2 regions of the Gottfriedia sp. ABJ_BB2_2 genome follow, and region 2 is predicted to be linked to the other one. Evidence: a T-box and tRNA genes for the amino acid it is inferred to sense, from the RefSeq annotation. Region 2 holds a T-box; the other holds one or more tRNA genes.
The links. The T-box of region 2 lies ahead of ileS (isoleucine--tRNA ligase). A T-box ahead of a tRNA ligase gene usually reads a tRNA of that ligase, here a tRNA-Ile.

Region 1 (15,985 bases), on a different contig from region 2:
CATATAGAAGAGAGACTTGAAGACCCGGCGTTTACACCTTACTCATTAAGAGATTCTGTTGATGAGCTTTCTCTAGCTGATAATCATCCTGGAGATTTGGGAACAGAATTATTTGAACGCGAAAAAGATATTGCACTACACGAACACTTACGAAATGAATTAACTGATGTTGACGCTGCTTTACAAAAAATCGAAAACGGGACATATGGTATTTGTGAAGTAAGTGGTGAAGAAATTCCATTTGAACGATTAGAAGCACTTCCTACGGCTAGAACAATGATTGAACATGCTCATGATCAACATATTTCTAGTTCCAATAGAGAGTACGATCGTCCAATTGAAGAAGAAGTTCTAACTCCACCATTTGCTAGAGATAAAAAAGATCGATCAATGATGTTCGACGCAGAAGATTCTTTACAGGCTGTAGAACGCTATGGAAGCTCTCAAACCCCATCAGATTTTGAATTTAACAATATTCAGGAATATGATGACACATACACTGAAAGTTACGAAAACGTTGGTTATGTTGAAGAGTTCGAGAATTTTATCGGAACTGATATGTATGGAAAAAACCGAACAGTCTATCCAACAAAAAAACATGAGCAATACGAAAGAGAACTTGATGATTACGAAGAACAAGCACTAAATGGTGAATTGGATAGTATCGATGCAAAGGATATAGACAAATATTAAAATCCTCATAAACAATAAATAAACACGCATTTTAGAATGCGTGTTTTTATATTGAAAAATTGTTATTAACGCTGACTTTTAGTTGGACGGAGTAATAGATAGATTACTAGTTTCATAATAAAAAGGCACCCTACATGAGGATGCCTTAGACATAACAAAAATTATTTTTTGTTTACGTTAGCAGCTTGTGGTCCACGGTTACCTTCGATGATTTCGAAGCTAACTTCTTGACCTTCTTCTAAAGTTTTGAAACCTTCGCCTTGAATAGCAGAGAAATGTACGAATACGTCGTTTCCACCTTCAGTTTGGATGAATCCAAATCCTTTTTCGCTGTTAAACCATTTAACTTTACCGAATTCCATCGATAATACCTCCTAGAAATACATTTATACACTATTAGAACGTGCATAAAGAGGGATTAAGAAAAAGAACGTCATTGTCAATCAACTTAAGATTGCTACAACATTGAAAGTGGTCATTACTTCTTTTCAAGACAAAGAAAAATATGAGCAGTACTAAAAATTTTGTAGTGCAAATGGATCGTTAATTTCTTACCTTCAAATGAATATGCAGTTAATAGTAATTTAAATATATCATATATAAAAAAAGGCGTCAATGATACTAAATCTCATTTTCTGGTAAAATTTTTATATAATTCATACAATTTTTCATTTAAAATATAGATAGATATTGTAAGGTTTTTTTTTGATTTTTTTCCTTTGTATTAAGTCATAATAAAAAAAGGATTATGTAAATTTTTGGTTATTTTTTTTACGAAAGCATAGAAATTTGTATTAAAAAAGATGTATATTTATTCTTTAGGAGGAATGTAAAAATGAGAAAAGCACATGAAGTTACATACAAAATCCATGGACATGATATGCAGTTTGTTCAAGTAGAACTTGACCCAAAAGAAAGCGTTGTTGCTGAAGCTGGCGCAATGATGATGATGGATGACGGCATTGAGTTAGAAACAATTTTCGGAGATGGCTCTCCACAATCTGGTGGACTGTTTGGGAAGTTAGTAGGTGCTGGTAAACGCTTAGTAACAGGTGAAAGCTTATTCATGACAAGTTTTACTAATAACGCTAATAGCCTTAAAACAGTTAGCTTTTCTGCCCCTTATCCAGGATCTATCATACCATTAGACTTACAAGAGTATGGAAATAAAGTTATCTGTCAAAAGGATTCGTTTTTAGCTGCTGCTAAAGGCGTTTCTGTTGGGATTGAGTTCCGTAAAAAATTAAGTACTGGTCTTTTTGGTGGAGAAGGTTTTATTATGCAAAAGGTTGAAGGTGATGGCCTTGCTTTCTTGCATGCAGGTGGTTCGATTTATCAAAAAACGCTTCAGCCTGGTGAAAAAGTAAAAATTGATACTGGATGTATTGTTGCCTTCACTGGTGATGTAAACTATGAAATCGAATATGTTGGGAATGTAAAAACGGCATTATTTGGCGGTGAAGGATTATTCTTCGCTACATTACAAGGCCCTGGGACAATTTGGGTTCAATCATTAACATTAGCAAGATTAGCATCAAGAATTGGTCAATATTTACCTTCTTCATCAAGCGGTGAGGGAAGCATCCTTGGAGGAATTGGAAACTTATTAGACGGAAATGATTAATTTTAATACAAAAAAGAAGATCCACACTTTGTGGATCTTTTTTTGAAACAATTTTTAGATAAAAGAGTTCATTTCATTTTGCCTGCTCTTCCATTTGTTCTTCTTCACGGAATTTAAACGTAAAGGTTGGTGTATAGTCATACTTCAACTTCATCTTATTGACACCATCAACATACGTCATGATATTGTGACTTTTTGAAATCGAACCCTTATTGATAGCAAATGTGATAGCCTGCTGAACGTGTAAATATTCTAAATAAAGATTTAGTGGCTTGATTTCAACTTTAAAAGGTGGACTGAGTGGGACAACGTCATAAATATTAACGAATCTTATACTTTGCCGAACAAATTCATCATATTTCTCTTTGAATTCTTTATTTCCAACCTTAGGTGCTCCAAAACTATACACATTCGGAGTACATAAGTTTGTCATTGCTAATTCAAATCCAAGTAAAGTAGCAAGCGAGCCACCTAAGCTATGGCCTGTTATATATACTTTTTTATTGGCAGCTCTTTCTTTTACAATATCTAATAATACTTCTCTACACGATTTATAAATAGATAGAAATCCAGAATGCACACTACCACTGTTCATTGCATAAGGAAATAACTCTTGTTCAACCTTTAAATCTGCTAGCCAATCTAAGTCAGATTTTGTCCCTCTAAAGGCAATAATGAGTGAGTTTTCATTTTCAATAACATATCCAAACCACTCCATCTCAATAATGGCACAAGCTTTGAATCCACAAACTAGTGTGTAATTTGCCGGTACCATAAATTTCCCATCATTTTCCCACTGTTTATAAGTCTGTATGCAGCACTGTACTAATTCTAAAGCAATATCGTAATCAACTGAAAGGAATTTCAAACTATCTCCCCTTTCTGTTTCACAATTATGTGAAAAACCTCCTTAAAACAAAAGGAGGTTAGGAATGATGAAAACTTCTTTGCTGTATATTCCAAATATCAGATGCATACTCACGAATTGTACGATCACTTGTAAAGAAACCAGATTTCGATACATTATAGAGGCTTTTTGTAGCCCACTCTCGTTTATTTTGGTAAGTTTGGTTTATTTTCTCATGTGCTTTTACATAAGACGAAAAATCCCTCAGTAAGAAATATTCATCATTATATGACATGAGTGAATCAAATATTTCTTCAAATTCAACTCTTGGTAATGGAAATAAACCATAAAGTAACTGATCAAGAACTTTTTTAATGCGAGAATCATGGTGATAATAATCACTACTTTTGTATCCACCATGCTGATAATAATTTAAAACCTCATCAGCAGTCAGTCCAAACGTAAAGATATTATTCTCGCCTACTTCTCTTAAAATTTCAATATTAGCACCATCTAATGTTCCTATTGTTAATGCGCCATTCATCATAAATTTCATATTACCAGTTCCTGAAGCTTCCTTACTTGCAGTTGAAATTTGTTCACTAACATCAGCTGCTGGAAATATCATTTCTCCTAAGGAAACTCGATAATTCTCAATAAATATGACTTTAATAAATTGATTAATGTAACGATCATTATTGACAATATTAGCAACTGAATGAATGAGTTTTATGATCTTTTTCGCGTAATAATACCCTGGAGACGCTTTTGCACCAAAAATGAATGTCCTTGGATGCATTTTAAAATGCGAATCTTCTTTTAGTCTATTATATAAGTACATTATGTGAAAAACATTCAATAACTGACGCTTATAAGCATGCATTCTCTTCACTTGAATATCAAAGATTGAATCGGTATCTAAAGCAATTCCATTTGTGTAATGAACATAGTTTTCTAAAACTTCTTTTCTTTTTTTCTTAACGAACATTAATTCATTTAAGAAAGATTCATCATTTTCATATTTTAATAGATTATCTAATTGGGTTGGTTCATATATCCAGTCATCACCAATCGAATCCCTAATTAAACCACTTAACTCTGGATTACATTGGAGTAACCATCGCCTGTGAGTGATTCCATTTGTTTTATTATTAAACTTAGTCGGCTCATATTCGTAAAATAACTTCATTTCTCTTTGCTTTAAAATTTCTGTATGAATTTCGGCTACGCCATTAACACTTTTACTACCCACGATTGCTAAATGTGCCATTTTGACAACTCCATGAGCAATTATGGCCATATTTTCAATACGATCCCAATCACCAGGATATTTCTTCCATAGCTCTTTGCAATATCTCTCATTTATTTCTTCAACAATCATATAAATTCTTGGAAGTAAGGGTTGAAATAAATCAATTCTCCACTTTTCAAGTGCTTCAGATAATGTTGTATGGTTTGTGTATGAGATTGTTTGAGTTGTAATCTCCCAAGCTTCCTCCCAAGAGAGCTTTTCAATATCTATTAAAATTCTCATTAATTCAGGAATTGCCAATACAGGATGAGTATCATTCACATGAATAGCGATCTCATGATGAAACTTACGAATATCACCATATTGCTCTTTATATGAATCTACTATTCTCTGTATACTTGCAGAGACTAAAAAGTATTGCTGCTTTAATCGTAAAATTTTCCCTTCATCATGCGTATCATCAGGGTATAAGAATTCGGAAACAGCTTCTGCTTCACGCTTATATTTCATCAAAGATTTATTAGAAGAGTGAGATGAAGCTTCCGCACTCCAAAGTCTTAAGGTATTAACTGTGTTTGTATGATACCCAATGATTGGCAAGTCATAAGGAACAGCTTTTATTGCTTCAGCTCCATGTAATCGAAATTCTAAACGATTTTTACTATTATACGCTTCAACTTCTCCGCCAAATAAGACTTCAATTGATTGATCATCTCTTCTGACTTCCCAAACATTTCCATATTTAAGCCATTGCTCAGGAAGTTCAACTTGATACCCATCAACTATTTTTTGGTCAAATAGGCCATGTTTGTAGCGAATGCCACATCCATGACCTGGTAAATTCTGAGAAGCTAAAGAATCAAGGAAACAGGCAGCTAGTCTTCCTAGACCTCCATTCCCAAGACCTGCATCGCTCTCAAATTCTTCTAATGTAGCTAGCGATATCCCAAGCTTATTCAGACCAGAATCACATAATTCTCTTAGTCCTAGATGGATTAAATTACTCTTCAAAAGCTTTCCTAAAAGGAACTCAATTGATAAGTAATACACTTGTTTTTTCCGTTCCAAACGATACTGTTCACTTGTAGCCAACCATTCTTCGCTTATATATTCTCGAATCATTGTTCCAAGTGTTTCATATTGTTCTTGAATAGAACTTTCAGAAATACTTTTTCCATGCATACTTTCTAGTTTTTCTTTATAATTCCATTCAAATTCCTCCACACTAGAAAACATGGAACCACCTCGCCTTAAAAGATTTACTTTGTAGATTGCAAATATAATTTTGCATATTCTTTTGCAGACTGTAACCAGCTTGAGTCTCGATTCATCGCGTTTTTAAGCACCGCTTTTCGATGTTGTTTCTGGTTATAAATACTAAGTGCACGTTCAATTGTAAAAAGCATATCGTGTGCATTATAGTTACTAAATGAAAAACCATTTCCGCTCTTCGTCTTTTCATTATATGATTGGACGGTATCGTTTAGGCCCCCAGTTTCTCTAACGATTGGCACACACCCATATTTCATCGCGATTAACTGTCCTAATCCACAAGGCTCAAACAAAGATGGCATGAGGAATAAATCGGCACCAGCGTAAATCTGGTGTGCAAAGTTTTCATCAAAACCAATGTAAGACCTTACTTTGTCATAATAATTATGTTCCATCGCTTTAAAGAAATGTTCAAATTCTTCTTCACCAGTACCCAAAATAATGACTTGCACATTGTGGTCCATTAATTGTGGAAATACATGCTGAATCAAGTCAATTCCTTTTTGACTTGTTAAACGAGAGACCATAGCGATAATTGGAATATTTTCATCAACTTGCAATGCTAATGATTCCTGTAAATTCTTTTTATTTTCAGCTTTCTTTTCAATTGTGAACTCATCATAATTCGTATGAATTTTTGTATCTGTTGCTGGATTATAAATCGTTTCATCAATCCCATTTACAATACCAAATAATTTATGATCCTGAGCCCTTAGAAGACCATCTAATTGCTCTCCGAAGAATTCATGTTTAATTTCTTCTTTATACGTAGGACTAACAGTTGTCACTATATCACTAGCAATAATTCCTGCCTTCATAAAGTTGATACAGTCATAAAATTTTAAATAATCATTGTTGAAATACACTTCATCAATCCCCAAAATATCATCCATTACCATTTTTGGGAAAACACCTTGGAATTGTAAATTGTGGATTGTAAAAACTGATTTCATCTTCGGGTTTATATCTTTTAATACACCATATTCCTTCATAAAAAATGGAATCATAGCTGTATGCCAATCATGGCAATGAACAACATCTGGTATAAAATCTAATTCGCGAATACATTCAATAGCTGCAATAGAAAAAAACGCATAGCGTTCTCCGTCATCGTAATGTCCATATAATTTATCACGATTGAAATAGTACTCATTATCAATAAAATAATAAGTCAATCCTTCAACCTGTAATTCATAAAGACCACAATATTGTTTTCTCCAGCCTAGTGTTACCTCAAGTTCTTTTACTAATTTCGCTTCTTCACGATATTTAGTAGGAATTTGAGAATAAAACGGAAGCATGACACGTACATTCAAATTTAGTTTATTTAAATATTTAGGGAGGGCACCTGCAACATCTGCAAGCCCTCCTGATTTAACAAATGGTACACATTCTGAAACGATATATAATACATTTACCACTGAATCAACGCTCCTTGAACTGAGCCTTTCTGAAGAACGACTGGCTCATTTAAACTCCCTTTAATTTCGACACCTTCTTCAATCCGTACATCTTTATCTAAAACAACTCCATCTAATATACAGTTATCTCCAATGATTGATTTTTGCATAACAACACAATTACGAATAATTGTATTTTTTCCAATTTTCACTGCTCGAGAAATAATGCTATTTTCAACAGTACCTTCAATAACGCATCCATTAGCAACAATTGAATTTTTTACGATTGCTTCTTTTGAATATTTCGTAGGTGGTTCATCTTTTACTTTCGTAAAGACCGGATATGATTTTAAGAATAATTGATTCCAAACTTCTGGGTTCAATAGTTTCATACTGTTCTCGAAATAGTCCTCAATTGTTTGAATGATTGCAACTTGCTGTGGAATTTCATACCCACTTAACACTACTCCATTATTTTTATCACGAACAACGTCCATGATTGTCTCGTAACCTTTTTCATGGAAGTTCTCAAATAACTTCAACAATAAATCTTTTTCAAGAAAATATATATTTAAAGATTTGCCAAATTGTGTTAGCTCAGTAATCGCAGCATTCGTGTCAATATGACGTTTTAGGATTGGTCTAAAATCTACAGAACAAATTGTATATGTATTTGCTACAACTACATATTTCTGAGTAGAACGCTGTAAAAATTGAATATGTTTTTCGATAAAATCAAACGTGCCAAATGCTCCATCAGTTGGTTCAGGCGTAAATATGAATAAGCCATCATGCTTTCTATTCAAATCCCAGTGCTTACCAGAACCCAAATGGTCAATAATTGAACGATAAGGCTGATCAGGAAATACAGCCACACTTGTTATTCCAGAGTTCACCATATTACTTAACATAAAATCAATTAAGCGATAACGACCAGCGTAAGGTAGCGTAGCAAGTGGTCGATGCTTTGTTAATGGTTTTAAAGATTCAAAATGTGTAGAAGCCTCAATTATACCTAGCATAGTTTGTTTCATCGAATACCCCTCTCAATCTATTTTTCTGTTTGAGGAATGAGCCACCTCTTATACTTCGTTTGTCACTAATATGACTTCTTCATATTCTTTTTCAGGACGTAATACTGTCCCATCAACTACTACCATACCCGGAGCGACAACCGCATTTTCTATTTTTACATCCTTACCTATTACACAACCTGGCATGACGACTGAATCTTTAATAAAACTACCTTCACCAATTGTCACTCCTTGGAATAATACAGAGTGTGAAATATAGCCTTCTACAACACAGCCTTCATTAATAAGTGAATCTTCAACGATTGCAGTAGGAGCAATATATTGTGGAGGCTGATTTGGATTCACAGAATATATACGCCAATCACGGTCATAAATATTCAGTTCACTCTCTTCATTTAACAAATCCATATTTGCTTCCCATAAGCTTTTTACCGTACCTACGTCCTTCCAATATCCTTGGAATGGATAAGCAACGATTTTCTTCTTTTCTTCTAATAAAAGTGGAATGACATCTTTACCAAAATCATTGCTTGATTCTGGATTGCGATCATCCATTTCTAAAAATTCCTTTAAAACATTCCATTTGAATATATAAATTCCCATTGAAGCTAAATTGCTTTTTGGAAATTGTGGCTTTTCTTCAAATTCAACAATGTCCAATTGTTCATTCGTATTCATAATTCCAAATCGACTTGCTTCTTCAATAGGAACCTCAATTACTGAAATTGATACATCAGCATCTTTTTCAACATGATAATCAAGCATTTTGCTGTAATCCATTTTATAAATATGATCACCTGAAAGAATTAACACGTATTCAGGCTGATATTGCTTAATATAATTTAAGTTCTGATATATAGCACTCGCTGTTCCTGTATACCATTTAACACCAGATGCTTCTGAATATGGTGGTAATACAGTAACTCCTCCATTCAAACGATCCAGGTCCCATGCACTACCTATACCAATGTATGAATTTAATACAAGTGGTTGATATTGCGTTAATACACCAACAGTATCGATCCCAGAATTTGTACAGTTACTTAATGTGAAATCAATTATTCGATATTTTCCTCCAAAGGCTACTGCTGGCTTTGCTAATTCTTTTGTGAGGGAACTAAGTCTACTCCCTTTCCCTCCTGCTAGTAACATTGCTACGCATTTTTTCTGAACCATTGCTGCTAATCCCCTTTCGCATTTTAACTGGACGAATGATTGTAAAACTAAAAGCAGGTAGTGCGATTTCAATGCTATATGGTTGACCATGGAATGGAGTTTCATCAGTCTCAATAACCGAACGATTTATTTTGCTTTCTCCACCAAATCTTACATAATCACTAGATAAAATTTCTTTGTAACGATGCTTAAATGGTACACCAATTCGATATGTCTCATAAGCAAGCTCTCTGAAATTGCAAATGATAATAACATAATCATCTTTGTTTTTACCTTTTCGAATAAACGAGAAAACACTTTGTTCTGCGTTATTTGCATCAATCCAAGAAAAGCCATCCCAATGGTTATCAACTTCGTATAATGATTTATTTTTCTTATAGATTGCTAGTAATTCCTTAACATAATCGTTTGTTTTTGAATGATATTCATAATCTGAAATCATCCAATCTAGTTGATCTAGATCCTTCCATTCATCAAATTGACCAAATTCACTTCCCATAAATAAAAGCTTCTTACCAGGGTGAGCTAAATAATACCCTAATAAAACTCTTAGCTGGGCGAACTTATCCTCATATTTTCCAGGCATTTTATTGAGTAGTGATTTCTTGCCATGAACTACTTCATCATGTGAAAATGGCAAAACAAAATTTTCAGTGAAGGCATATAAGAATGAAAAGGTCATTCTATTATGATGATGTTTTCTCTCAGATGGTTCTGTTTCCATATAGGTTAAAACATCATTCATCCAACCCATATTCCATTTAAAATTAAATCCTAAACCGCCTTCGTATGTAGGAGCTGTTACTAATGGCCAATCAGTTGAATCCTCTGCAATCATTAAAACTTGCTGATCATACTCAAAGACTACTTCATTTAGTTTTCTTAAAAATGACACAGCAAATGGATTCTCTTCTTTTTCATGCCCTTCTTTCCAGTACAAAATATTAGCTACAGCGTCAACTCTGAATCCATCGATATGAAAGTTTTCTAGCCAAAATAATGCATTAGACAATAAAAAAGATCTTACTTCTGGTTTTGATAAGTCAAAGTTTGCTGTCCCCCACACTTCATTCTCTCTCACATCATAACTTTCATATTCATATGTGGGTTCCCCATCAAACATGTATAATCCATGTGAATCCTTGCAAAAATGACCAGGCACCCAATCTAAAATGACCCCTATTCCATGCTGATGACATTCATCAATAAAGTTCATTAATTCATGTGGATTACCATAACGACTTGTCGCCGAGTAATATCCTACTCCTTGGTACCCCCAAGAACGATCATATGGATGCTCAATAACAGGTAGCAATTCTATATGCGTAAAACCTTGTTCTTTTACATATGGAACTAACTCGGTAGCTAATTCTGCATATGTATAAAAATCTCCATTACTTTTCTTTTTCCAAGTACCCAAATGTACTTCATAAATTAAAACTGCTTCTTCATAAACTACTTTTTTTGATTTCTGTTTACGATATTTTGAATCCTTCCACTTATAACCTGAAAGATCATATACAACCGAGGCTGTATACGGGCGGAGCTCACTATAAAATGCAAATGGATCACTTTTTAGTAAAACATCTCCACTTTTTGATACAATCTCATATTTATAAATTGTTCCGTGCCCAATTTCTGGGATAAAAATTGTCCATATGCCTTCATTGTTTAATTTCTCCATTTTATGATCTGAGCCATTCCAGTCATTAAAATTCCCAACAACGGAAACACACTTTGCATGTGGTGCCCAAACTGTAAAATGCGTTCCTTTTTTATTCCCCTTCTTCCCTATATGTGCGCCAAAGCATTCGTAGCTTTTGAATAAATTACCTTCATGGAATAAATGCACATCAAATTCAGTTGGTCGAGTCAAAAGCAACATCCTCACCTCATTACAATCTTCTATATTCTTCTTGTTCTTAATATTCTACAAACATATATATTTCCCTTGTAATTATGCAAAAAAAATTCATAAACAAATATTGGAAAATGAACATGCATTCATGAAAACGTTGTCATAATTGACTTTGTCGTATTTATGTCATTTTTGTCGAATGAATATAACGGAATAAATATTCAAAAATAATCTATTTTCCCCTAAATAAATTCGATAAATTGTTATTTACTATAAAATTTCATACATAATTAGCATATTTAAAATTCTAAAATGATGTATTTATTAAAATATGTTGAAGAATGTCGGATTATAGAGAAGAAAATATTTTTGATATTTTTTAAAAAGATTTTTGTGTTTTTATAGATTAATCATTTTTGGAGGATTTATTAGATGAACAAAGTGGAATTACGCCTTAAGAAATGATCACTATTCCGTACTTTTTTTGAGAGATACTTTTATCATCTAAGTGAATATTTAATTGGTGAAATCAGAGCTTTACTTCCTTCTATTACAAAGTATGAAGTATTTAATTATTACACCTGGGGAAGCTTAGTACGCTCAAATACAAACTATATAAATGGATATTAAATAGTAATAACGAAACGATTGATGCGGAGTATACCACCGTAAATAACTTAATAATAATAAATGGGCCATTTTTAGAATATAAACAAAAAATGAATATCCACTAAAAAAAGATCTTCATATAGAAGATCTTTTTTGGTCCACGATTTTTTATACAATTACATTTTCAAACTAATTGAAAAAGCTTCCGATCTTTTGGTGGACGTCAGAATCTAATTATAATTCATTGTGTCTCAAAACCTTTGATTTAGTAGCTAATTTAATATCCGAAATAAGAAACACTCCCATTAATATGACAACAAAACCTACTAGCATTCCAAATGTAATTTTCTCATTAAGGATCAATACACCCCATATTATTCCGAAAACTGGAATTAAGAAAGTAACACTTAATGTTTTTGTTGGCCCTACACTTTCTATTAAGTAAAAATATAATAGATAGGCAATAGCTGTACAAAATAAAGCTAATGCTAGGACTGCTAATATTGGGATAAGTGAAAAATTGCTTGTAGTATTAGGAAGATTAAAAAATGTAAACGGAATTAAAAGTATGGATGCCGCAATCTGCTGACCTGCTGCTAGTGATAGTGGTGCCACACCCACAAAAGTTTTTTTAGCATAAACGCCTGCTAACCCATATGAAATTGTCGATAAAACAGCTAATGCGATTGCAATCATTGTTTCTTTTGTGAATGGTATGCTACTCCATCCAACTAACAGAACTACTCCAATCACTCCTACTAATATCCCTACCCATTTTCTAATACTAAGCGTTTCATTCATCCATCCCCAAACAATTAATGCCGTGAAGAGAGGCGTTAATGAATTTAGAATAGAGGACATTGATGCAGTTAGATGGAGTGCAGATGTTGCTATTAATGTAAATGGAATTGCCGCATTTAACGCACCAATTATTAAATATTGTTTCCATCTCTTACTAAAATCTAAAGACTTCCTAGTAATAAGTAAATATAATACTAAAGCTAGCGCTGCAACAGCGACTCTCCCCTCAATTGTAAGGACAGGTCCAAATACTGGTGCAGCAATTCGAATGAATAAGAAGGATGCTCCCCATAGAGCAGCAAGTCCAATTAAGGCAATTAGTTCTTTAAATGACATGAAATTCCTTCCTTTCTATATTCCGTAGGACTATAGTCTGTATGCTGTCGGAACAAATTCGAAAAATGAGAGGAACTCTTGAATCCAAGATGAAATGCTATTTCAGTGATCGTATCTTCAGTGTGGAGCAGGCGTTCAATTGCATCAGATATTTTTAACTGTGTTGCATATTCTAACGGTGACAATCCTGTCATTCTTTTAAATAAACGCTGCAAGTGATATTTACTTACCCCGACATGTTGAGCAAGTTGATCCAATGTGATTGAATTGCGATACTGCTTTTCTATATATTGTTTGGAAGAATAAATAATTTCCTCTTCATTAGATTGGTACAAATCAGGCCGGCATCTTTTACATGGACGAAATCCATCTACTATTGCTAAAGTGATAGTTGAATAAAATGAAATATTATCTCTTAAGGGTGCTCTAGATTTACAGGATGGCTTACAACATATACCAGTAGACTTGACTGCATAGATAAAAATTCCATCATACTTTTCATTACATTGAATAACAGCATTCCACATATCTTGATCGCTTATTAACCCCATATCCTCACCTCGTCTTAAGCTATTCACATTTTAGCATGATGGAATACTCTCCGCTTTCAATATCTTGCTTTGTAATTATATCTGAATTCATTAACATACGATTGAATTAAAGCGTTACATTCAATTTATTATTCCTAGAGTTATATTAGAGTAAAGTATATAATATTTTTTCTTTAGAATGCTAAAAAAAGCTCAGTTACCTGTGTTATCACAAATAACTGAGCTTTAGATATGACCCGTACGGGATTCGAACCCGTGTTACCGCCGTGAAAGGGCGGTGTCTTAACCGCTTGACCAACGGGCCGTTATTATGGCAGAGAAGAAGGGATTCGAACCCTCGCACCGCGTTAGCGATCTACACCCTTAGCAGGGGCGCCCCTTGAGCCACTTGGGTACTTCTCTATAATGGCTCCGCAGGTAGGATTCGAACCTACGACCACTCGGTTAACAGCCGAGTGCTCTACCACTGAGCTACTGCGGAACAATAAAAATCATATAATATATATGGTGGGCCTAAATGGACTCGAACCATCGACCTCACGCTTATCAGGCGTGCGCTCTAACCAGCTGAGCTATAGGCCCATAAATATTATAATAAAAAGCGGGTGATGGGAATCGAACCCACGACCGAAGCTTGGAAGGCTTCTATTTTACCATTAAACTACACCCGCGTAATGGGGCGACCGATGGGAATCGAACCCACGAATGCCGGAACCACAATCCGGTGCGTTAACCACTTCGCCACGATCGCCATAATGGTGCCGACTAGAGGACTTGAACCCCCAACCTACTGATTACAAGTCAGTTGCTCTACCAATTGAGCTAAGTCGGCTTTACATTATTTAAATATAAAAATTAAAATGGTGGCTCGGGACGGAATCGAACCGCCGACACGAGGATTTTCAGTCCTCTGCTCTACCGACTGAGCTACCGAGCCAATTTAAATGGCGGTCCCGACCGGGATCGAACCGGCGATCTCCTGCGTGACAGGCAGGCATGTTAACCGCTACACCACGGGACCATATGGTTGCGGGGACAGGATTTGAACCTGCGACCTTCGGGTTATGAGCCCGACGAGCTACCAGACTGCTCCACCCCGCGATAATGTGGATACTAACTAATTTAGATCCATGAATATTTACTTATTAATAGCATCCCAATATCAGGATGTTTTGTAATTAATAAAAATGGAGGAGTAAGAGGGATTCGAACCCCCGCGGGCTGTTACACCCCTGTCGGTTTTCAAGACCGATCCCTTCAGCCAGACTTGGGTATTACTCCATATTTAGTGGTGGACCTTGTAGGACTCGAACCTACGACCGGACGGTTATGAGCCGTCTGCTCTAACCAGCTGAGCTAAAGGTCCTTAAAAGTAGCGGCGGAGGGAGTCGAACCCACGACCTCACGGGTATGAACCGTACGCTCTAGCCAGCTGAGCTACACCGCCATAATTTTTAAAGTTTTAAGTGGAGCCTAGCGGGATCGAACCGCTGACCTCCTGCGTGCAAGGCAGGCGCTCTCCCAGCTGAGCTAAGGCCCCATGTTAAAATGGTCGGGAAGACAGGATTTGAACCTGCGACCCCCTGGTCCCAAACCAGGTGCTCTACCAAGCTGAGCCACTTCCCGTTTAGAATACAGGTAATTTATTGTTTTGAAATAATATGGCGCGCCCGAAAGGACTCGAACCCATAACCTTTTGATCCGTAGTCAAACGCTCTATCCAATTGAGCTACGGGCGCATATTAAAAATGGTACCGAGGGCCGGACTCGAACCGGCACGGGGTCAACCCCCGCAGGATTTTAAGTCCTGTGTGTCTGCCATTCCACCACCCCGGCAGCATATGTGGAGCGGAAGACGGGGCTCGAACCCGCGACCCCAACCTTGGCAAGGTTGTATTCTACCACTGAACTACTTCCGCATATATACTGTTAAACAAGTGTAAATGGTGCGGGTGAAGGGACTCGAACCCCCACGCCATAGGCGCCAGATCCTAAGTCTGGTGCGTCTGCCAATTCCGCCACACCCGCATATTCATTAAAAATGGTGAGCCATGAAGGATTCGAACCTTCGACCCTCTGATTAAAAGTCAGATGCTCTACCTACTGAGCTAATGGCTCAAAAGAGTGCCGACTAGAGGACTTGAACCCCCAACCTACTGATTACAAGTCAGTTGCTCTACCAATTGAGCTAAGTCGGCATATGGTGGAGGATGACGGGCTCGAACCGCCGACCCCCTGCTTGTAAGGCAGGTGCTCTCCCAGCTGAGCTAATCCTCCATCAAACCAAGCGACGTTCTACTCTCACAGGGGGAAACCCCCAACTACCATCGACGCTGAAGAGCTTAACTGCCGTGTTCGGTATGGGAACGGGTGTGACCTCTTCGCTATCATCACTTGATTCAATTTATTTGGGACAATAATCATTATATCAAAATATCAACTAAAGTCAATAACTTTTTGGTAATATTTTTCGATGAAAAAATGATTTTTTGTACCCTCAAAACTAGATAATGTCATTATCAAACTTGTTAG
Region 2 (15,985 bases):
AACAAATACATGGCAATAATGTAGTGAAGGTTACAAAGGACGAATGTGGAAAAGGTGTTACTGATTATAGTAGTGGCATCCCAGGCACAGATGGCTTTTATACGAATGAAGAAAATGTTTTACTTACTTCTTGTTATGCGGACTGCGTACCATTATATTTTCTTGAACCTACAAAAAAATACATTGGATTAGCGCATGCTGGATGGAAAGGTACCGTTTCAAATATAGGCGGGAATTTAATCCAAAAGTGGTTAACGGAAGAAGCTATTAATGTAAAAAATATTCAAGTAGTCATTGGTCCATCAATTGGCAATTGTTGTTATGAGGTAGATGATTTTGTGAAGAACAAGGTAAATGATGCATTTTCGAACAATATACCGCCATCTGTTTTGACAAATATGCCAAATGGTAAATACTCTTTGGATTTAAAAGAAGCAAACAAACAATTGCTCATTGAAGCTGGAGTCCCAAAAGAAAATATTTACGTTACAACTTATTGTACAAGCTGTAACCCGAATACATTTTTTTCTCATCGAAGAGATGAAGGGAAAACAGGTAGAATGATGAGCTTTATTGGTTGGAGGATATAGCAGCATGACGATCAAACAAAACTATGAAAGAATTAGCGAGCAAATACGTTCTGCAAAAAACAGGTCAAATCGTGAAGATCAAGTTACGTTAATAGCTGTTACAAAAGAAGTATCAGCAAATGTAGCTAAAGAGGTATTGGAGCTTGGGATCAACCAATTAGGGGAAAATCGATTTGAAGGTTTAGAAGATAAGCAAAATCAAATTGATACTGACGTTGTTTGGCATTTTATTGGTTCATTACAAACAAGAAAAGTAAAAGATATAATCCATCGCATAGATTACCTTCATTCTTTAGATAGAATGTCACTGGCACAGGAAATCCAAAAAAGAGCGAATGAACCATTAAAGTGTTTTATACAAGTAAATGTCTCTGGTGAGGAATCAAAACATGGTTTATCGCCTGAAGAAGTGCTTAATTTTGCTCGTGAATTAGCTGAACTAGATAAGGTACTTGTTGTTGGATTAATGACGATGGCACCGTATACTGAAGATCAGCAAATCATAAGAAATAGTTTTAAAGGATTAAAGGATTTACAGTTGAAAATTAAAGAATTAGAAATAGCAAATGTTCCATGTAATGAATTATCGATGGGGATGTCAAACGATTTTGAAATTGCGATAGAAGAAGGAGCAACCTTCATTCGCGTTGGGACAGATTTAGTTGGAAAGGGAAGGTAAATAGCTATGAGTTTTATCGGAAAAGTAAGAAACTTTTTTGCAATGGATGATGAGTACGAAGACGATGAATATGAGTATGAGGAACAACAACCTGTTTCTAAGCATGTTAATGAAGAAGTACATCAAGAACGTAGTAATTCAAAGCAAAAATTAGTAAGTATACCAGGAGGAGCATCCTTGACGTCAAAAGTTGTATTGGCACAGCCACGTGAATATGCAGAAGCACAAGATGTTGCAGATCACTTGAAATCTAAAAAAGCTGTTGTGATCAATCTTCAACAAATGCAAATTGATCAAGCAAAACGCTTCGTTGATTTTCTAAGTGGTACTGTTTATGCAATTAGTGGAGATATAAAAAAAATCGGAACAAATACATTCATTTGTACTCCAGATAATGTAGATATTTCTGGAACAATTACAGATATGTTATTTGAGGAAGAACAATCCATTAAAAGGTGGTAAATAGATGGACTTTATTTTATCAATCTTGTATCATGCGGTACAAGTATATCAAACGATATTAGTGATTCACATCATTATGTCCTGGTTTCCACAAGTACAACAATCATCTTTCGGTCGATTTATCGGAAGAATAGCAGAACCATACTTAGAGCCGTTCCGTCGTATTATACCGTCAATCGGAATGTTTGATTTCTCGCCAATTGTAGCTTTAATTACGTTACAATTTGCAATGAGAGGTATATATGCGCTTAGTACTTACTTCTAAAAAGAGAATCGAAACGGTTCTCTTTTTTACTATTTATTTTGTGTAGAAACAGAGGAATGCTTCAATGAGTATATACGATCATTATCGAAAAGAAGAGCATGTATTTGTTGATCAAGTGATAAATTGGAAAGAGCAAGTAATTGAACGATACTCGCCAAAGTTAACTGATTTCCTTGATATAAGAGAACAAAAGATTATGAGTACAATTATCGGGAATCAATCAGAATATATTGTTTCTTTTTTTGGCGGTCAGGAAAATAGTGAGCGCAAACGTGCACTCATTTTTCCAAATTACTATTCACCAATGGATGATGATTTTTCTCTAACCGCATTTAATTTAAGCTATGCTGTGAAATTTCATTCTTTATCACATAGACAAGTACTTGGGACGCTTATGTCATTAGGTATGACAAGAGCAAAATTTGGTGATATTTTATTAAAAGATGATGTTATACAAATAATTGTTGCCGAGGAAATAGCAGTTTTTGTTGAGAATAACTTGAATTCTATCGGTAAATCGCCGATTAAACTAGAGAGAATTCCATTTAATGAACTAGTTGAAATTGAAGACGACTGGCAATCTAGACATGGTACAATTTCATCTCTTCGTCTAGATGTATTAATTAGTGAGTTTTATCATATATCACGCCAGAAAGCACAGGCATTAATAAAAGCTGAACATGTCAAAGTAAATCAAAAAATCATTGATTCAACTTCATTTATTTGTGGAGAAGGAGACTTACTATCCGTAAAAGGATTTGGAAGAGGAATGCTTCTTTCGATAGATGGAATGTCTAAAAAAGAAAAATGGCGGATTCAATACGGTGTCAAAAAATAGTCAGAAAATGTAGAAGGATATTCGTAGAAACTGTCGAAAAGTAATAATAACCTATATTTAAGAACTTACATGGAGGTGGCTTAATTGCCTTTAACACCACTTGATATTCATAATAAAGAATTTGGTAAAAGTTTTCGAGGATATGACGAAGACGAAGTGAACGAATTTCTTGACCAAGTGATCAAGGACTATGAACTAGTTATTCGTGAAAAGAAACAATTAGAAGAACAAATGTTAGATATGAAAGAAAGATTAAAACATTTTTCTACTATTGAAGAAACTTTAAATAAGTCAATTTTAATTGCTCAAGAAGCTGCAGAAGATGTAAAAGGAAATGCTCAAAAAGAAGCAAAATTAATTATAAAAGAAGCAGAAAAAAATGCAGATCGTATTATCAACGAAGCTTTAATCAAATCTCGAAAAGTAACAATGGAATTTGAAGAGCTTAAAAAACAATCAAAAGTTTTCCGTACAAGACTTCGTATGGCAATTGAGACTCAATTAGAGATGTTAAGTCATGAAGATTGGGATCATATTTTAGATAAAGAAACAGAAGAAATAGCAAACTAATTTTAAGAAGCCTTGACGATTTGTAAAGTTTTACATATAATTTATTAAATATTAATAGTTAATCGGTGATAGGGAAGAGTACTTCTATAAAATCTAGTTAGCGAGTCAAGGATAGTGAAAGCTTGATGTAGAAAAATAGAACGAAAATCACCCTTGAGAGCTTTTCTGAACGTTAGTAAGAACAGCCGTTTCGTTCACGTTACGAATGCTAAGTGGATTATAAAGTTAATTTATAGTCAATTAGGGTGGTACCACGGGAAAACCTTTCTCGTCCCTTTATTGGGATGAGAAAGGTTTTTTTGTGCTCTATTTATAACCGATTGGGATTGTTTTAAACGATTCAATTCTATTCATTTATTCTGGTGAATCGAGGTTTTAGTTGTCTGTACTAATTTGTACGAACAAAAAACCTAACTAATAAAAGATTTAGAAGATGGATAGAATGCGTTAATGTGGAACTCGACTATTTAAAAAAGGATTAAAACCATAAACAGGAGGAGTATCAAATGGAATATAAAGATACGTTATTGATGCCAAAAACAGAATTTCCAATGAGAGGGAATTTACCGCAGCGTGAACCTCAAATTCAAGAGGACTGGAATGCGAAAGATATCTATACAACTGTAATGAAACACAATGCAGGAAAACCATCATTTATCTTACATGATGGCCCTCCATATGCGAATGGTGACCTACATATGGGGCATGCACTAAATAAAGTCTTAAAAGATTTTATCGTTCGTTTTTACAATATGAATGGCTATCGTTCCCCTTACGTTCCAGGATGGGATACACATGGTTTACCAATTGAACAAGCGTTAGCGAACAAAAAAGTCAATCGTAAAGAAATGTCAGTAGCCGAATTTCGTAAACTTTGTGAAGAGTATGCTTACGAGCAAGTTGAACGTCAAAAAGAACAATTTAAGCGTTTAGGAATTTTAGGTGATTGGGATCGTCCATACATTACGCTTGAAAAAGAATATGAAGCAGAACAAATTAAAGTTTTCGGTAAAATGGCGACAAAAGGCTTAATCTATAAAGGTCTTAAACCAGTTTATTGGTCTCCATCAAGTGAATCTGCATTAGCTGAAGCAGAAATTGAATATCAAGATAAACGATCTGCATCAATCTATGTTGCATTCTCAGTTGAAAATGGAAAAAATGTATTAAATGGTGGAGAGAAATTCATCATTTGGACGACGACTCCATGGACAATTCCAGCTAACTTAGCAGTTTGTTTACATCCAGAACTTAACTATGATGTTGTAGCAGTAAATGGTGACAAATTTGTAGTTGCAAGTGAATTAAGAGAGTCAGTATCAACTGAATTAGGTTGGGAAGATGCTGTTGTTGAAAATACATTTAACGGTAGCCAGCTTGAAGGAATCGTTTGTAAACATCCATTATACGATCGTCAATCTGTTGTTATTCTTGGTGATCATGTAACAACTGATGCTGGAACAGGTTGTGTTCATACAGCTCCAGGTCATGGTGAAGACGACTTCCGAGTAGGTCAACAGTACGGCTTAGACGTACTTTGTCCAGTTGATGAAAAAGGTGTATTAACAAAAGAAGCACCTGGTTTCGAAGGGTTATTCTATGATGAAGCAAATAAAGAAATTACAAAAGCATTAGAAGAAAAAGGTGCTTTACTTAAACTACAATTTATCACGCATTCATATCCACATGACTGGAGAACAAAAAAACCAATTATCTTCCGTGCTACAGCTCAATGGTTTGCTTCAATTGAAGCAATTCGTGATCAATTAATGCAAGCTGTACAAGATACAAACTGGTTCCCTGCTTGGGGTGAAACAAGACTATTCAACATGGTACGTGACCGTGGAGACTGGTGTATTTCTCGTCAACGTGTTTGGGGTGTACCAATCCCAGTATTTTATGCTGAAGATGGAGAAGCAATCATTACAGAAGAAACAATTGAACATGTTTCTAATTTATTTAAAGAAAATGGTTCTAACATCTGGTTTGAAAAAGAAGCAAAAGAATTATTACCTGAAGGATTTACTCATCCTGGTTCACCAAATGGTAAATTCACTAAAGAAAAAGATATAATGGATGTATGGTTTGATAGCGGATCTTCACATCAAGCTGTGTTAACAACTCGTGAAGAATTATCATTCCCAGCTGATGTGTATTTAGAAGGTTCAGATCAGTACCGTGGTTGGTTCAACTCATCATTAAGCACAAGTGTTGCTGTTACTGGTCAAGCGCCATATAAATCAGTAGTGAGTCATGGTTTCGTATTAGATGGTGAAGGACGTAAAATGAGTAAGTCTATTGGTAATATCGTTCTTCCTTCAAAAATCATGAATCAATATGGTTCAGATATTTTACGTTTATGGGTAGCTTCTGTTGATTATCAATCTGATGTACGTATTTCAGATGCATTAATGAAACAAGTAGCTGAAGTTTATCGTAAAATCCGAAACACTTTCCGTTTCTTATTAGGAAACTTAGATGGATTTAATGCAGAAACAGATGCATTAAAATTTGATGAACTTCGTGAATTAGATCAATACATGCTTGTTAAATTAAATGATGTTGTAAAAACAGTACGTGAATCATATGAAAAATATGAATTTGCCACTGTATATCATACAATTCAAAATTTCTGTACAACTGAATTAAGTTCATTCTATTTTGATTTATCAAAAGATGTATTGTATATCGAGCCAAAATCAAATAAAGATCGTTTAGCAATTCAAACTGTATTACATGAATCATTACAAGCTCTTACACGTTTAGTTGCTCCAATTTTACCTCATACAGCTGAAGAAGTTTGGACGCATATGGCAGGAACATCAGTTGATAGCATTTTCTTAACTGAAATGCCTGAGGTAAATAACTTTGGTGACACTACTGAGTTAGTAGCGAAATGGGAAAAATTCATGGACTTACGTGATGATGTATTAAAAGCATTAGAAGTTGCTCGTAATGAAAAAGTAATCGGTAAATCTTTAACTGCTGCAGTTAAAATTTATCCTAACGCAGAAGTATCTGATTTATTACAATCAATTAATGAAGACTTAAAACAATTATTAATCGTATCTCATGTTGAAGTAGCTGATCGTGATGCAAAAGTGCCACAAACAGCTCAGAAATTTGATTCATTAAGTATTGAAGTTACTCCTGCCACTGGTGAAACATGTGAACGTTGTTGGGTTGTAACAGAAGAAGTAGGAAAAGATGAAGAGCATTCAACACTATGCTTACGTTGTGCAAGTGTTGTAAAAGAAATGTAATGTAAAAGTGCTTGAAGCATTTGAAGACAAAGTCGAAAGTTAAACTTTCGGCTTTTTTTTTCAATTTAAAAAAGAATGAAATAAAGGACTATTTTAATCCTAGAGAAAAAAACCTAACTATTAAAAACGTTAAACCATTGAATTCTTAATTAAGTTGTTAATCATTAAAAATTTCATATTTTTCAAACATTGTAAATATGGTTGTGTTGGTGTATGTTATGTTTAATTAGTATGAAATTATTAAAGTGAAAAGGTTTGATAAGATGAATTACGAAAAAAATCCGAATTGGAATAAGTTGACGGATTTAATGAAAAAGAGAGTGGAACTAAGAGAAAAAGGATATAGCTACCAAGAAATTGCAGACTTGGAGATGAAAAGTCGTTCAAGTATACAACAAAGTATTAAACGTTCATATTTCCTGTTAGGAAGAAATGAACCAAATGTGAAAGAGGTACTACCAAACGAGATTGATCAGGTTGTTGAAGTTGAACGAGTAAGAGATGAGATGCTTACTGAATTTCATAAACGAGGTATTAGAGAATTTTTCAAAGAGATCTTAAAGAGAGATGATGTAAGAGAAATTCTAAAAGAAGAATTTAAAAGAGAATTAGAAGAAGAGAAACATCGGTAATAGTAATTTTTTCCTTATTGTATGTATTGTTGTATGTGTGTATGTATTGGTGTATGATTAATTTGTAAACAATTACAAAAATTCAACTATTGAGGAGTACACCATGAATAATACTTTCAAAAAAGTTACTCAATCAGTTTTAGGGATTGTAGTAGCTATCACAATGATTTTAGGAATTGAAACGACAAGTGTTGGAGCAACATCTGGAGCAGTAATTGCAAATAAATTAGCAATAAAGGAAAAGCCTTATATTAGTTCTAAGACTGTTGGTTACCTGACTAAAAATCAAAAAATTACTTACACAGGTTACAATCGTACTTTTGTGAAAATTAGTAACAAAGGTAAAACAAGATATATTCTAAAAAAATACGTGAAATATATAGCGCCAAAAACTGCAAAGATAGCAAGTTCTAGCTCTACTCAACAGCAAATTTTAGACTTAGTAAATACTGAACGTGGTAAAGGTGGGTTAAAGCCATTAACATTAACTAGCTATTTAAATGGAACAGCTCAACAATGGTCACAAACAATGAGTAATGCAAACAGTATGTATCATTCAACTTTATCATTCAACGGTGGGTATAAAGGTGAAAATATTGCTCATGGTCAAACAACTCCATCACAAGTAATGTATGATTGGATGCATTCTGAAGGTCATAGAGCAAACATTATGAGCAAAAACTTTCAACATTTAGGTGTAGGTAAAGTAGGAACATATTGGACTCAGCAATTTACTGACTGATCTTTTTGTAGTTAAATTATTCATATTTTTAGACTGTCTATATAGACAGTCTTTTTTTTATTTCCACAATTGAATTTATTAAATAAGCTTTTTCTAAAAGGTTTGTTGCTTTGAGAATGTAAAGCAATAATCAACTAACGCATTCTTATAGCAACAATGTAAAAGTTTACAGCGGCCATTTAATAGATATGCATCTAAAACTAACAGATTTATTAATGGGAATATCTTTATGAGTTTCCTTTAAAGGAAAAACTTTCACCTATTATGAATGTCAGTTCTGGGAAAATTATATTTACAATCCAAAAAGGGAGTGAACAAGATGAGCAATGAAATTTACCATATAAGACAAGAACTCGAAATGATAAAAAATGAATTGCTACATCGTTTATTTTCTGAACCAATTCATTCAATTGGCGTTGAACCTCATCTTTCTTTATATGAGGAAACAACGAAACATCAAATTCTTGTTGATGATATGAAGAATGATTTGTATGATATTGAGCTTGCAATACAAAAAATTGATAATGGATTATACGGATATTGTGAAATAACTGGACAACAAATTCCCATTGAGAAATTAAAAGTTCTTCCTACAGGTAGGACAATTGATGACTTTAGTTATGTCAGAACATACTACTGATTTGTATTTCATTGTATAAACGTCTCCCCTATGCTAAACTTTTATGAGATATCTAATAAGGTAGGGGATAAATATGGCATATATTATTGCACTAATTGTCATTTTAATTGACCAATTAACAAAGCTTGCAGTATTAAAGAAGATGTATTTAGGTGAAAGTATTGAAATCATTAAAAATATTTTTTACATAACATCTCATCGTAACAGAGGAGCGGCTTGGGGCATGCTACAAGGTAAAATGGGATTTTTCTACATTATTACACTTGTATTTGTTGTAGCAGTCGTTTACTTTATTCAAAAGCATGCGAAAAATGATCGTCTTTTATCTATTTCTTTAGGTCTTGTATTAGGTGGCGCGATTGGAAACTTTATCGATCGTTTCTTCCGTAAAGAAGTAGTTGATTTTATACATGTTTATATTTTTGGATATGATTTTCCTGTGTTTAACATTGCCGATTCTGCACTTTGTATTGGAGTCGTTTTATTATTTATTATTACTTTATTGGAAGAAAAAAGAGGAGTTAAAGAATGACAGTTTTTACATTTGCAGTTGAAGAAGAGCAACATTTAGAAAGAATCGATACTTTTATTACGGCTCAAAATGATGAGTGGTCTCGTTCACAAGTACAAATCTGGTTAAAAGAAGATTTGGTATTAGTAAATGGTGAAAAAGTAAAGCGAAATTACAAAGTAAAGCAAGGCGATGAAATATCAGTTTCAGTACCTGATCCAAAGCCTTTAGAAGTTATTGCAGAGAATATTCCGCTGGAAATTTATTACGAAGACAGTGATGTTATCGTAGTAAATAAACCTCGTGGGATGGTTGTTCACCCTGCATTAGGTCATGAAACTGGTACTTTAGTGAATGCATTAATGTATCATTGTAAAGATTTATCTGGAATTAATGGCGTGTTAAGACCAGGAATTGTTCATCGAATTGATAAGGATACATCTGGCCTTCTAATGGTTGCCAAAAATGATGTAGCGCATGAAAAACTTGCAAAACAATTACGTGAAAAAACAACAGTTCGTAAATATATTGCGATTGTTCATGGTGTAATTGAACATGAAGAGGGTACGATTGATGCCCCAATCGGAAGAGATAAATCTGATCGCCAAAGTATGACGGTTACAGAAGAAAATGCAAAAGAAGCAGTGACGCATTTTAAAGTACTTGAACGTTTTGAAGAGTTTACATTAGTTGAATGTCAGCTTGAAACAGGTCGTACACATCAAATTCGTGTTCATATGAAATATATCGGGTTCCCATTAGCTGGAGATCCAAAATATGGACCAAGGAAAACAATTGATATTGATGGACAAGCACTTCATGCTGCAGTATTAGGATTTAAGCATCCAAGAACAGGTGAATATATGGAGTTTTCATCTCCTATTCCAAAAGTAATGGAAGATGTTATCGAACATTTAAGAAGATAACTGTTGACAACTCTTGCCTAGTGAGGCATAATGAGGACAGTTGAATGAACCTTTAACACAACCCCGTGAGGTTGAGAAGGAAGCGGAATATAAAAGGGATAACTGTATCCTTTTGTGCTACCCTCTTGTCCATCGGGCAAGAGGGTTTTTGCTTCTACAAACTAAAAGTAGGAGGTAAGGGAGAATGAACGAAAAGGCAATCATCTTAGACGAACTTGCAATTAGAAGAGGGTTAACTAGAATTGCTCATGAAATGCTTGAAAATAATAAAGGCATTCAAGATGTCGTATTAGTTGGGATTAAAACAAGAGGTGTTTTCCTAGCTCAACGAATTGCTGAAAGAATTAAGCAAATCGAAGGTAAAGAAGTCATTATGGGTGACCTAGATATTACGCTATATCGCGATGACTTAACAACTAAGACTGAAAACAATGAACCATTAGTAAAAGGTTCAAATGTTCCAGTAGATCTAACAAACAAAAAAGTAATCTTAGTTGATGATGTGCTTTACACTGGTAGAACAGTTCGTGCCGCAATGGACGCTGTAATGGACCTTGGTAGACCATCACAAATTCAATTAGCAGTATTAATCGACCGTGGACATCGTGAGCTTCCAATTCGCGCAGACTATGTTGGTAAAAATATTCCAACATCAAGTGATGAAAAAGTAGTCGTAGCGCTTAAGGAAACAGATGAACATGATAAAGTAAGTATATTTGAAAATTAAAAGTCCCTTTTAATGTGGTCCAGAGAGGCCGCCAAAGGGTCTAGTTAGTTGCTGCCTTTATAGCAACGTATTGGACTCTTTGTGTAAATCACAAAGAGTTTTTTTTATAAAAAAATGGGGGAATCTAAATGATAAAACAGAAACCAGTATTAGAAATAAATGAAAAACCAAGTTTAAGTCAATGGTTTTTCCTAAGTATACAGCATTTATTCGCAATGTTCGGAGCAACAGTATTAGCACCAATTTTAATCGGAATTTCTCCAGCAATCGCATTAATATCTAGTGGGATTGGAACAATCGTTTTTGTACTCATTACAAGAGGTAGAGTCCCTTCTTACTTAGGATCATCATTCGCATTCATTGCTCCGATGAGCTTTGCTATAAAGAATCTTGGGACCGGAGCAGCGTTTGTAGGGGTGTTTATCACTGGTGTTGTATATGCGGTGATTGCACTAATCATTAACAAAGTCGGCGTAAAATGGTTATTCAAAATATTACCGCCAATCGTAGTTGGACCAGTCATTATCGTAATCGGATTAGGCTTATCATCTGTAGCGGTAGGTATGGCAATGAACGGAGCAGATGGTAAGTATAGCTCAACATCAATCACAATCGCATTAATCACTTTAGCAATCACAATCGTAACAGCATTATTCACAAGAGGGTTTTTATCAGTCATACCAATCTTAGTAGGAATAATCGGTGGTTACATTACTTCAATCTTCTTTGGAATCGTAGACTTCACGAAAGTCGCAGAAGCAAAATGGATCGAAGTACCGGATTTCTCAGTACCATTTGTAGACTACACACCAGAAATCACATTACAGTTACTTTTAATCTTTGTACCAGTCGCAATCGTAACAATTTCTGAACATATTGGACATCAAGTAGTGCTTGGAAATGTAGTAGATAAAGATTTAATTAAGGATCCTGGCTTAGACCGTTCACTTTTCGGAGACGCCGTTTCAACAATGATTGCAGGTCTAATCGGTGGTCCAACAACGACAACTTATGGTGAAAACATTGGTGTATTAGCCATAACAAGAGCTTACAGTGTTTATCTGTTCGTAGGTGCTGCAATCTTCGCCATGATATTCGGATTCGTAGGAAAGATTTCAGCAATCATTAGTTCAATCCCAACACCAGTAATGGGCGGAATCTCAATTCTACTATTTGGAATCATCGCTTCAAGCGGGTTAAGAGTGCTAGTTGAAAATAAAATCGACTTTAGTAAACAACGTAACTTAGTCATCGCTTCGGTTATCCTAGTTCTAGGAATTGGCGGAGCAACAATACATGTAGGAAATGTCTTCACTCTTGAAGGAATGGCATTAGCAGCACTAATCGGTGTTCTACTAAATCTGGTCCTACCAGAAAAAATTGGTGGAGATCGCAATATGGAAATGAACAATGAAAAAGCTTCATAAAGCATGAATAGTTTAGAGCACTCTGAATGGGGTGCTCTGCTGAAAAAAGATGAAATTCATTTAGGGGGATGACGAATGAATCATTTATTAACCATATCTGATTTAACAATCGAAGAAATTCAAAATTTGCTAATGGAAGCTCTAATGTTTGCAAATGGAGAAAAAACTAGTCTAAAGCGTCAGACATTTGTTGCAAATTTATTTTTTGAGAATAGTACGAGAACTCGTTTTAGCTTTGAAGTTGCCCAAAAGAAACTAGGACTTGAAGTCATCAACCTAGCTGTTGAAAGTTCAAGTATTCAAAAAGGTGAAACTTTATATGACACAGTTAAAACCCTTAAAGCAATTGGTGTAGAAGCGGTTGTGATCCGTCATACAGAAGATGAGTACTTTCAAGAAATTGAAGATGCTGGAATGCCAATCCTAAATGCAGGTGACGGATGTGGAAATCACCCGACACAATGTCTACTAGATCTTTTAACGATTAAACAAGAATTTGGACATTTTGAAGGATTAAAAGTAGCGATTGTAGGTGATCTAAGACATTCAAGAGTTGCCCGTTCAAATGCAGAAGCTCTAACAAGATTAGGTGCGGAAGTATATTTCTCAAGCCCAGATGAATGGAAAGATGAAAAAAATCAGTATGGAACTTACAGAAACTTAGACGAATTAGTTGAAGAGGTTGATGTCATGATGCTGTTAAGAGTTCAACATGAACGTCATGACTCAGAAACAAACCATATCATGGAAAATTATTTACAAAAGCATGGTCTAACGGTTGAGCGCGAAGCCAAAATGAAACCAACTAGCATTATCATGCATCCGGCTCCATTTAATAGAGATGTAGAAATTGCTAGTGAAGTAGTTGAATGCGAGCGTTCAAGAATCTTTAAGCAAATGGAAAATGGCGTTTACGTACGAATGGCAGTATTAAAAAGAGCCTTACCAAATGTATGGGGAGAGATGAAAAATGAAGTACTTGTTTAAAAACGGTGTCATCTTACAAGAAAACGGTGAATTTCTAAAACGTGATGTATTAGTAGTGAATGGGAAAATTTCAGTCATTGCTGAAACAATCATCGATCAAGAAGCAACAATCATTGAGCTTGAGGGGAAATTACTTTCACCAGGTTTTATCGACGTTCATGTACACTTGAGAGAGCCGGGCGGAGAACATAAGGAGACAATCGAAACAGGTACAAAAGCAGCAGCAAGAGGCGGTTTTACGACGATTGCGGCAATGCCAAATACTCGACCAGTACCAGATACAATCGAACACTTACAATCATTAAATAAAAAAATTGAGGATACTGCGTTAGTTAATGTACTTCCTTATGCTTCAATCACAATTCGTCAAGCTGGAGAAGAGCAAACGGATTTTGAAGCATTAAAAAATAATGGTGCATTTGCATTCACCGATGATGGAGTAGGCGTTCAATCAGCCGAGATGATGTATAAAGCAATGCAAAAAGCTGCTGAAATGAATGTTTCAATCGTAGCTCACTGCGAAGAGAATACATTAATCCAAAAAGGCTGTGTACATGAAGGGAAATTCTCAAAAGAAAATGGATTAAATGGAATCCCATCAATTTGTGAGAGTGTACAAATTGCACGAGATGTTCTTTTAGCAGAAGCAGCTGGATGTCACTATCACGTTTGCCATATCAGTACAAAAGAATCAGTAAGAGTCGTAAGAGATGCTAAAAAAGCTGGCATAAATGTAACAGCGGAAGTGTCACCACATCACTTAATTTTATGTGAAGATGACATTCCTGGTCTTGATACAAACTTTAAAATGAATCCTCCATTAAGAGGATCATTAGATAGAGAATCATTAATAGAAGGTTTACTTGATGGAACAATCGATATGATTGCAACTGATCATGCACCTCATACAGCAGAAGAAAAAGCGCAAGGAATGCAGCTAGCTCCTTTTGGGATTGTAGGCTTAGAAACAGCATTCCCACTATTAAACACACACTTTGTACAAACTGGAAAAATGTCACTAAAACAGCTAATAGATTTTATGACAGTAAAACCAGCAGAAGTATTTAACATCAAAAGAGGAAAAATAGAAGTTGGAGCAGTTGCAGATTTAACAGTAATCGATCTAGAACTTCAAGAAGAAATTGATTCAGCAACATTCCTTTCAAAAGGTAAAAATACACCATTCGATGGCTGGAAATGTAAAGGTTGGCCAGTAATGACAATGGTAAATGGCAAATTAGTATATGAAAGTGGGGAAGTAACAGTATGATGCGTCAATTAATATTAGAAGACGGAACAGTTTTTGTAGGAGAAGGATTTGGTAGCGAAGTTGAAACAACAGGAGAAATCGTATTTACAACAGGTATGACAGGATATCAAGAAGTATTAACTGACCCATCTTACTGTGGACAAATCGTAACATTTACTTACCCTTTAGTAGGTAATTACGGAATTAACTTAGAGGATTTTGAAAGCATTGTTCCAGCAGTACATGGATTAATTGTTAAAGAATATGCTGAGCATCCTTCAAATTTCCGAAATAAAATGAGCTTAGATCAATATTGTAAAGACAAAGGAATCCCAGGTTTAGCAGGTATCGATACACGAATGTTAACGAAAAAGTTACGAGAGGTTGGAACGATGAAAGGGAAATTCTGCAGTATGGAAGCGAATGTTGATGAAGTTGTTGCAGAATTAACAAATACACCATTATTCACTAACCACGTGGAACGAGTTTCAACTCAAAAGCCTTATAGAAGTCCAGGCAGAGGACACCGAGTAGTATTAGTAGACTTTGGTATGAAGCATGGCATTTTAAGAGAATTAACAAATCGTAAATGTGACGTTACAGTCGTGCCTTACAATATCTCAGCAAAAGAAATTTTCTTACTTGCTCCAGACGGAATTATGTTAAGTAACGGACCTGGAGATCCAAAAGATGTTCAAGTAGCAATCGAAATGATTAAAGAAGTAGTTGGCAAAGTACCATTATTCGGAATTTGCTTAGGGCACCAATTATTTGCACTAGCAAATGGAGGAGATACTTCAAAACTTAAATTCGGACATCGTGGTGCGAATCATCCAGTTAAACATTTAGAAACAGGAAAAGTAGCAATCACTTCACAAAACCACGGTTATGCAGTAGAAATGGATTCAATTGATGGAACTGATTTAGTCGTAACACATGTTGCACTAAATGATGGAACAGTAGAAGGACTAAAACATAAGAAATATCCAGCATTCACGGTACAATATCACCCAGAAGCATCACCTGGACCAGAAGATGCAAATTATTTATTCGATGAATTTATGAGCATGATGGAAGCACAGAAGAGAGAGGGGAACTTACAATGCCAAAACGCGTAGACATAAAAACAATCTTAGTAATCGGATCAGGACCTATCGTAATCGGTCAAGCAGCAGAATTTGACTATGCTGGAACACAGGCTTGTCAGGCATTGAAAGAAGAAGGATACAAAGTAATTCTTGTAAACTCAAACCCTGCAACAATTATGACTGATGTACAAACAGCAGATAAAGTATATATCGAGCCACTTACAGTAGATTTCGTAAGCCGAATCATTCGTAAAGAACGCCCAGATGCACTTTTACCGACACTAGGAGGTCAAACAGGACTTAACCTAGCAGTAGCATTAGATAATTCTGGGGTGTTAAAAGAATGTGGTGTGAAAATCTTAGGAACGACGCTAGAAGCGATTAACCGT

Region 1: it encodes a tRNA-Ile, which carries the amino acid that the T-box ahead of ileS (isoleucine--tRNA ligase) is inferred to sense. The anticodon was not compared.

The regions. Positions count from the first base shown of each region.
Region 1 is NZ_JBVFKR010000006.1:82-16,066, reverse strand. It holds gene ACX6U0_RS14180 (TraR/DksA C4-type zinc finger protein) at 1-693, shown strand, start outside; gene ACX6U0_RS14175 (cold-shock protein) at 855-1,055, opposite strand; gene ACX6U0_RS14170 (TIGR00266 family protein) at 1,529-2,317, shown strand; gene ACX6U0_RS14165 (lipase family protein) at 2,391-3,185, opposite strand; gene ACX6U0_RS14160 (glycogen/starch/alpha-glucan phosphorylase) at 3,244-5,652, opposite strand; gene glgA (glycogen synthase GlgA) at 5,676-7,109, opposite strand; gene ACX6U0_RS14150 (GlgC family sugar phosphate nucleotidyltransferase) at 7,103-8,122, opposite strand; gene ACX6U0_RS14145 (glucose-1-phosphate adenylyltransferase) at 8,171-9,298, opposite strand; gene glgB (1,4-alpha-glucan branching protein GlgB) at 9,246-11,183, opposite strand; gene ACX6U0_RS14135 (DMT family transporter) at 12,000-12,902, opposite strand; gene ACX6U0_RS14130 (bifunctional transcriptional activator/DNA repair enzyme AdaA) at 12,884-13,453, opposite strand; tRNA gene ACX6U0_RS14125 (tRNA-Glu) at 13,686-13,757, opposite strand; tRNA gene ACX6U0_RS14120 (tRNA-Ser) at 13,765-13,855, opposite strand; tRNA gene ACX6U0_RS14115 (tRNA-Asn) at 13,860-13,934, opposite strand; tRNA gene ACX6U0_RS14110 (tRNA-Ile) at 13,959-14,035, opposite strand; tRNA gene ACX6U0_RS14105 (tRNA-Gly) at 14,054-14,124, opposite strand; tRNA gene ACX6U0_RS14100 (tRNA-His) at 14,129-14,204, opposite strand; tRNA gene ACX6U0_RS14095 (tRNA-Thr) at 14,210-14,285, opposite strand; tRNA gene ACX6U0_RS14090 (tRNA-Phe) at 14,315-14,390, opposite strand; tRNA gene ACX6U0_RS14085 (tRNA-Asp) at 14,399-14,474, opposite strand; tRNA gene ACX6U0_RS14080 (tRNA-Met) at 14,478-14,554, opposite strand; tRNA gene ACX6U0_RS14075 (tRNA-Ser) at 14,642-14,734, opposite strand; tRNA gene ACX6U0_RS14070 (tRNA-Ile) at 14,743-14,819, opposite strand; tRNA gene ACX6U0_RS14065 (tRNA-Met) at 14,827-14,900, opposite strand; tRNA gene ACX6U0_RS14060 (tRNA-Ala) at 14,921-14,993, opposite strand; tRNA gene ACX6U0_RS14055 (tRNA-Pro) at 15,003-15,079, opposite strand; tRNA gene ACX6U0_RS14050 (tRNA-Arg) at 15,116-15,192, opposite strand; tRNA gene ACX6U0_RS14045 (tRNA-Leu) at 15,203-15,289, opposite strand; tRNA gene ACX6U0_RS14040 (tRNA-Gly) at 15,298-15,372, opposite strand; tRNA gene ACX6U0_RS14035 (tRNA-Leu) at 15,398-15,481, opposite strand; tRNA gene ACX6U0_RS14030 (tRNA-Lys) at 15,496-15,571, opposite strand; tRNA gene ACX6U0_RS14025 (tRNA-Thr) at 15,579-15,651, opposite strand; tRNA gene ACX6U0_RS14020 (tRNA-Val) at 15,655-15,730, opposite strand; rRNA gene rrf (5S ribosomal RNA) at 15,736-15,851, opposite strand; partial or broken rRNA gene ACX6U0_RS14010 (23S ribosomal RNA) at 15,982-15,985, opposite strand, start outside.
Region 2 is NZ_JBVFKR010000001.1:909,767-925,751, reverse strand. It holds gene pgeF (peptidoglycan editing factor PgeF) at 1-590, shown strand, start outside; gene ACX6U0_RS04665 (YggS family pyridoxal phosphate-dependent enzyme) at 595-1,269, shown strand; gene ACX6U0_RS04660 (cell division protein SepF) at 1,276-1,731, shown strand; gene ACX6U0_RS04655 (YggT family protein) at 1,736-1,996, shown strand; gene ACX6U0_RS04650 (YlmH family RNA-binding protein) at 2,061-2,834, shown strand; gene ACX6U0_RS04645 (DivIVA domain-containing protein) at 2,919-3,404, shown strand; T-box leader at 3,461-3,683, shown strand; gene ileS (isoleucine--tRNA ligase) at 3,911-6,667, shown strand; gene ACX6U0_RS04635 (hypothetical protein) at 6,931-7,299, shown strand; gene ACX6U0_RS04630 (CAP domain-containing protein) at 7,403-8,041, shown strand; gene ACX6U0_RS04625 (TraR/DksA family transcriptional regulator) at 8,361-8,681, shown strand; gene lspA (signal peptidase II) at 8,755-9,213, shown strand; gene ACX6U0_RS04615 (RluA family pseudouridine synthase) at 9,210-10,118, shown strand; gene pyrR (bifunctional pyr operon transcriptional regulator/uracil phosphoribosyltransferase PyrR) at 10,303-10,845, shown strand; gene uraA (uracil permease) at 10,977-12,272, shown strand; gene ACX6U0_RS04600 (aspartate carbamoyltransferase catalytic subunit) at 12,348-13,259, shown strand; gene ACX6U0_RS04595 (dihydroorotase) at 13,243-14,529, shown strand; gene ACX6U0_RS04590 (carbamoyl phosphate synthase small subunit) at 14,526-15,626, shown strand; gene carB (carbamoyl-phosphate synthase large subunit) at 15,611-15,985, shown strand, end outside.